Regions from separate parts of the Pseudomonas sp. GNP014 genome, predicted to be linked through region 1. Evidence: predicted binding sites of a transcription regulator. Region 1 holds the regulator's gene; the other holds the start of a gene.
What was found. Region 1 encodes FliA, which starts transcription of late flagellar genes. Its sites were predicted from a motif close to CTAAAGTTTNNNNNNNNNNNGCCGNTAA; they were not measured.
Positions count from the first base shown of each region.

Region 2: flgM (flagellar biosynthesis anti-sigma factor FlgM) is a predicted target of FliA. The motif match lies at 1,439-1,466, and genes of this name have one in related genera.

Region 1 covers NZ_JBTGUS010000001.1:3,003,803-3,007,206, reverse strand. The annotation lists gene ACXX9E_RS13515 (protein phosphatase CheZ) at 1-464, opposite strand, end outside; gene ACXX9E_RS13510 (chemotaxis response regulator CheY) at 483-854, opposite strand; gene fliA (RNA polymerase sigma factor FliA) at 1,022-1,762, opposite strand; gene fleN (flagellar synthesis regulator FleN) at 1,759-2,589, opposite strand; gene flhF (flagellar biosynthesis GTPase FlhF) at 2,706-3,404, opposite strand, start outside.
Region 2 covers NZ_JBTGUS010000001.1:5,841,659-5,845,062, reverse strand. The annotation lists gene ACXX9E_RS26295 (flagellar brake protein) at 1-467, opposite strand, end outside; gene ACXX9E_RS26290 (flagella synthesis protein FlgN) at 560-1,027, opposite strand; gene flgM (flagellar biosynthesis anti-sigma factor FlgM) at 1,076-1,402, opposite strand; gene flgA (flagellar basal body P-ring formation chaperone FlgA) at 1,563-2,324, opposite strand; gene ACXX9E_RS26275 (chemotaxis protein CheV) at 2,407-3,339, shown strand; gene cheR (protein-glutamate O-methyltransferase CheR) at 3,386-3,404, shown strand, end outside.

The DNA.
Region 1 (3,404 bases):
CTGCGCGACAGAAAACCGTCGACCCGACGCGCCAGTTCGCGGAACTCTTCAGCCCCGACCTCGCGACGCATGAAGCGACCCCAATCGGTGCTCAGGGCCTGGGCTTCGTCAGCCAGGCCATTGACCACCGGGGTGGCGCTTTCCACCAGATCCATGGTGCGGTTGGCCGCGGCTTCAGTCAGCTTGACCACATAGCCCAGGCGTTCGGTGGCGTCGGTGATTTGCGACACTTCCTCGGCCTGCGGCATGTGCGGATCAATCTGGAAGTTGACGATCGCACTGTGCAGTTCGCGCGTGAGCTTGCCCACTTCCTGATACAGGCCGCGGTCACGGGTCTGATTGAGCTCATGGATCAGTTGCACAGCGTCGCCGAACCTGCCTTTTTCAAGGCTCTCGACCAGTTCGACCGCGTGTTTTTTCAGGGTCGACTCGAAATCGCCCTGTGAAGATTCGTTATGCTCCATAGCTCCCCCGCGCGTTCATCAGCCGATGCGTTCGAAAATCTTCTCGATTTTTTCTTTCAGCGCCTGAGCCGTGAAAGGTTTGACCACGTAGCCGTTCACACCGGCCTGGGCCGCTTCGATGATCTGCTCACGCTTGGCTTCTGCCGTCACCATCAGCACCGGCAGGTGCTTGAGTTTTTCATCGGCACGCACGTGGCGCAGCAGGTCGATACCGGTCATGCCCGGCATGTTCCAGTCCGTTACCAGAAAGTCGATGCTTCCGCTGTTGAGCACCGGAATGGCAGTGGTGCCATCGTCGGCCTCGACGGTGTTGGTGAACCCCAGATCACGCAGCAGGTTCTTGATGATCCGCCGCATCGTTGAGAAGTCATCAACGATGAGGATTTTCATGTTCTTGTCCAATTCGACCTCCAAGCAGTCTTAAACGCGCCCAGCACCTGGACGCGCCATTTCAATCAATCCGGCGTAGCACTCGAAGACTGTCTGGAGCACAACAGAGCAAGACCGGTGCCGTTCATCACCGCACCAGCCTCGTTCGCAGTGTCCCCACACTGCCTTCAGCGCGCTCGCCACTCCCCCAAACGCCCCCGCAAGCGGGCCGCGCACTGGCTGTGTAACTGGCTGACCCGCGACTCACTGACGCCAAGGACTTCACCGATTTCCTTGAGGTTCAGCTCTTCGTCGTAGTACAGCGCCAACACCAGTCGCTCACGCTCCGGCAAATTGGCAATCGCGTCCGCCAGTGCGGCCTGGAAACGTTCATCTTCCAGATCGCGTGACGGCTCAAGATGAGCACTGGCGCCATCCTCGTGCAGCCCTTCGTGTTCGCCGTCCTGCAACAGGTCGTCGAAACTGAACAGGCGGCTGCCCAGGGTGTCATTCAAAATCCCGTAGTAATCGTCGAGACTCAATTGGAGTTCGGCCGCAACCTCGTGATCTTTAGCATCACGGCCGGTTTTAGCTTCAATTGCCCGAATTGCGTCGCTGACCATACGGGTGTTGCGGTGAACCGAGCGTGGCGCCCAGTCCCCTTTACGGACTTCATCGAGCATCGCGCCGCGGATTCGAATGCCCGCGTACGTTTCGAAACTGGCGCCTTTGCTGGCGTCGTATTTGGTCGAGACTTCGAGCAGACCGATCATGCCGGCCTGAATCAGGTCTTCGACCTGCACACTGGCCGGCAAGCGTGCCAGCAAGTGGTAGGCAATGCGTTTGACCAGTGGCGCGTAACGCTCGATCAACTCGTATTGCGCGTCGCGTGCCGACTTCTTGTAGTAATTCATACCGCTGGCGGTCATAGCACTGGTCCTGCCGTTTGCTGCACGAGGCGCTCGACGAAAAATTCCAGGTGGCCGCGCGGGTTCGCCGGCAGCGGCCAGGTGTCGACCTTCTGGGCGATGGCCTTGAACGCCAGGGCGCACTTGGAACGCGGAAAGGCTTCATAGACCGCACGCTGCTTCTGCACCGCCTTACGCACGCTTTCGTCGTAAGGCACGGCGCCGACGTATTGTAGGGCCACGTCAAGGAAGCGATCCGTGACCTTGGTCAACTTGGCGAACAGGTTGCGCCCTTCCTGCGGGCTCTGGGCCATGTTGGCCAGCACGCGGAAGCGGTTCATGCCGTAATCGCGGTTGAGCAGTTTGATAAGCGCGTAGGCGTCGGTAATGGACGTCGGCTCGTCGCAGACCACCAGCAACACTTCCTGCGCGGCGCGTACAAAACTGACTACCGAGTCACCAATACCCGCAGCGGTGTCGATCACCAGCACGTCGAGATTGTCGCCGATGTCGCTGAACGCCTGAATCAGGCCGGCGTGCTGCGCCGGGCTCAGGTGCACCATGCTCTGGGTGCCGGAAGCGGCCGGCACGATGCGGATCCCGCCGGGGCCCTGCAACAGGACGTCGCGCAGCTCGCAGCGGCCTTCGATCACGTCGGCCAAAGTACGTTTGGGGGTCAGTCCCAGCAGAACGTCGACGTTCGCCAGCCCCAGGTCGGCGTCCAGCAGCATGACCCGACGGCCAAGCTCTGCCAGCGCCAGAGACAAGTTCACTGACACGTTAGTCTTGCCGACGCCACCTTTGCCGCCGGTCACCGCGATCACCTGTACGGGATGCATGCTGCCCATGTTATTTCTTTACCTTGTCTTGCATAGACGGAGGCCACATTACTGGCTGCGCGTTCACAACCGGAACAATGCATGGCAGGCCATCGATGTAGGTACAAAAACTGTTCATGAATACCTCAGCCTACCTGCTTGGTCGGGCTGTGATAGATATCAGCGAACATGTCAGCCATGGCTTCTTCGCTGGGTTCTTCCTGCATTTGCACGCTGACGGCGCGGCTGACCAGTTGATGACGGCGCGGCAGATGCAGATCATCCGGAATCCGTGGGCCATCGGTCAGGTACGCGACCGGCAATTCATGACTGATCGCCAGGCTCAACACTTCGCCAAGGCTGGCCGTTTCATCCAGTTTAGTCAGGATGCACCCGGCAAGCCCGCAACGCTTGTAACTGTGATAAGCGGCGGTTAGAACCTGTTTCTGGCTGGTGGTTGCCAGCACCAGATAATTTTTTGAACGGATACCGCGCCCGGCCAGACTTTCCAGCTGCATGCGCAGGGCCGGATCGCTGGCTTGCAGGCCGGCAGTATCAATCAGCACCACGCGTTTGCGCAGCAACGGATCCAGCGCCTGCACCAGCGACTGGCCCGGATCAACGTGCGTCACCGGCACATTGAGAATCCGCCCGAGGGTCTTGAGCTGTTCCTGTGCACCGATGCGGAAGCTGTCCATGCTCACCAGCGCCACGTTGTGCGCGCCGTATTTGAGCACATAACGCGCGGCCAGTTTGGCCAGCGTGGTGGTCTTGCCCATGCCGGCCGGGCCGACCATCGCAATCACCCCGCCCTCTTCCAGCGGCTCGACTTCCGGCACGGCAAT
Region 2 (3,404 bases), 2.8 Mb from region 1:
AATTTGCCGTTGATTGGCGCCTTGAGCTTCTCGCCGCCCAGTTCGACGCTGACCAGATCGGTCAGTTTCAGAGCTGCGCGAAAGGCATTGCGGCGCTGGTGGTAAACCACTTCGGTGGGCAAGTCGCCAGTGTAGAAACGGTCGCCATCGGACTCTTCGATGTTCAGCCTGCCGGTGCATTCCCAGGCAATGCGCACGCCTTCGTGAAAGCCTTCGACCTTGAACGGCTCGCCGGCCAGCAGGAAGCGTTCGCCATCGCGCGGGATCATCTCGTCTAGGGCGATCGAGGCGCTGTCGCGGTCAACCTTGATCAAATAACTCTGGAAGCGCTGGCTGCGTTCATGGAAGGTGATGATCAGTGGATCATGACTCTCTTGCAGTTGGCGCAGGTTGCTGGAGATTTCCAGGGGCGTGGTCAGCACCTTTGGTGGCTGCGGAGCATCATCCGCGCTTAGGGCGTTTGGCACGTTTTCTCAATCTCCAGACAAAATTTGACGATGACTAGCCGGCATTTTGCCAGCATGCTTCACGTGTTGATAGTGCGGGCCCATCGAATGGCTCACGCCTGGCTGAACGTACGCGGCTTGACGGGCTTGGCGAAGGTTCCGCTGGCGTCGTAGAGCGCTGGCGGCTCGCCACCGGTGAGGATCTTCAGCTGATTGGCTGTGGCAGCCTGCTGGACCAGGATCGATTGGCCATTGTTGACGTTGGCCGCCTGGCATTGGGCAATGAGATCGGTGAGGACATCACTTTGACTGAGCAATTGGTCGCCGATGCTCGACTGGCTGGCCAATTGCTCAAGACCCTGCCGATTGGTCGGCAGGTTGAGGCTGGCGAGGATTTCGCTGCGCTTGCGGCCATGCTGTTCGAGCAGAATGATCAATGCCTGTTTGCGCGCCAGAATTTCTTCCAGCAGTGGCATGTCGCGACCGTGCAAGGCGAGGGACTCGTTTTGCAGCAACTCCAGCAATTGTTGAGCTGGAGCAAAGTCGTCGATGATCAGTTGCAATAAATTAGTGTCGTGCATGGCTGGCCTTGGTTTCTAAGCGTCCAAAAGCCTCGCGCTGGCGGTGGCCTAGCGCTGGGCTTCGAAGTTGAGCAGTTTGCTGGCTACACGGTTGCTGTCGACTTTATAGCTGCCATCGGCAATCGCGGCTTTCAACTCGGCCACACGGGCTTTGTCGACAGCAGGCTGATCGCGCAGCTTGTCAGTGACCTTCTGCAACTGTTGAGCCTCATTGCTGAGGTGTACCGATTCCCCGCTTTTTGCGGTACTGGCCGATTCGGCCGGGGTATTCAGCGGTGCGGAAGTGCCGTTTTCAACGGTTTCCTTCGGCGCGCTGGTACGCGTACTGCCTGTAAGTGACGAGGAGCTGTTCAAACGGCTGAAATCGATGACCATGATAAAAAACCTCTGGGAATTTGGACGCTTGCCATGTTTTCGGCCATCCCCTGGAAAACTTTAGGCCCATTTGGCAATGAGCCTCATGTACCGGCGCGTGTCCTGCTGCGGCACAGTTTAGGGAAGCGGCGAGGTCGGCGCCAGTTTTCTGCTCAGTGGTTCACATGGCCACTTCCACTTGGCCGGGCGCGATGACCTGCGCCTTGATGACCCGCTGGGAGTTGAGGTTTTTCACCCGGATCTGCTCCTTCAAGCCGCCGTTGGACAGGGCTTCGCCCGGCATTCGCACAGCCAGCGTACCGCTGCGGGCGATGATGACCACTTGATCGCCCTTGCGAATGACTTCTGCCTGTTCCAGATGCACCTGGGTAATCACCTGATCGGCGACCGTTGGTCGGGTCAATTTCTGCCCGATCGCTTCGTCTACGGACGTCAGAAAACCCTGATTGATCAGGCTGACGTCGCGCTCGCGCAAGGTCACGTCCCGCGGCTCGATAATGCCGGCGCGTTTGAGCGGTCGAGTGGTGGTCACAATCTCGCGAAACAGGCGGACTTGAGCGGGCACGAACACGGTCCAGGGCGAGGTGCCTTCACAGCGAACCTTTACCGTTACCCGGCCCAACGGACGTGCCGGACTCTCCAGGCTGGCTGTCAATTCCTTGTCGCACATAGGCATGTGCATGCGGGGGTCGAGCTGGTTTACTTCGATTTCGTAGCGGCCTTCCGTTTGACTGGTAGCCAGATAGTCTTCTACGGTGAACTCAAGAAAGCCCTGAGTGACGCCGATAAGCATGTCAGGCAAGGTAACCGCATCAGCAATGGCAGGGCTGCCAGCGAAAAAGAAGCAAACGGCGGACACCGCGCAAAGCCCTCTGCGAAGGGAAGATGTCAGGCGTCGGAAAAATGTCGTTTGAGCGTTCATACGAGTTAAAAAGCAAGCGCCGTGCCGTTTAGCAATGAATGTGCGTCGCAACAACACTTGGCGTTGGTGTAGGAGTCTGGGCATGGCTGGTGTAATGGATTCGGTAAACCAGCGCACGCAACTGGTAGGGCAGAATCGCCTGGAGCTGTTGTTGTTCCGTCTCGACGGTCAGCAGCTCTACGGAATCAACGTGTTCAAGGTGCGGGAAGTGCTGCAATGCCCGTCGCTGACGTTGATGCCCAAGTCCAGTCCTGTCGTGTGCGGGGTGGCGAATATCCGGGGGGCAACCATTCCGATCCTCGATCTGGCAATGGCGACCGGTTCCGGGGCGTTGAAAGACAAGAACAGTCCGTTCGTGATCATTACGGAGTACAACACCAAGACCCAGGGTTTCCTGGTTCGCTCGGTGGAGCGCATCGTCAACATGAACTGGGAAGAGATCCATCCGCCACCCAAGGGCACGGGTCGCGATCACTACCTGACCGCTGTGACTCGAGTGGACAATCAGTTAGTCGAAATCATCGACGTCGAGAAAGTGCTGGCGGAAGTGGCGCCGACACCGGAAGCGATTTCGGTGGGTGTGGTCGACGTCGAAACCCAGAGCAAGGCGTTGTCGCTGCGCGTGCTGACGGTCGATGACTCGTCGGTGGCGCGCAAGCAGGTCACGCGTTGCCTGCAGACGGTCGGCGTCGAAGTGGTGGCGCTGAACGACGGCAAGCAGGCGCTGGACTATCTGCGCAAGCTGGTCGACGAGGGCAAGAAGCCGGAAGAAGAGTTCCTGATGATGATTTCCGACATCGAGATGCCGGAGATGGACGGGTACACCCTGACGGCGGAAATCCGCAGCGATCCACGCATGCAAAAGCTTCATATCATCCTGCATACTTCGTTGTCGGGGGTATTCAATCAGGCGATGGTCAAGAAAGTCGGTGCCGATGACTTCCTGGCCAAATTCCGTCCTGATGACCTGGCATCCCGGGTAGTCGACCGGATCAAAGCAGCAGATATCAGCTAGGGGCGCTTTGCCCCTGGCGGTCAACACGATTTAAGAGGCGGCATCATTGTCTACGGGTAATTTGG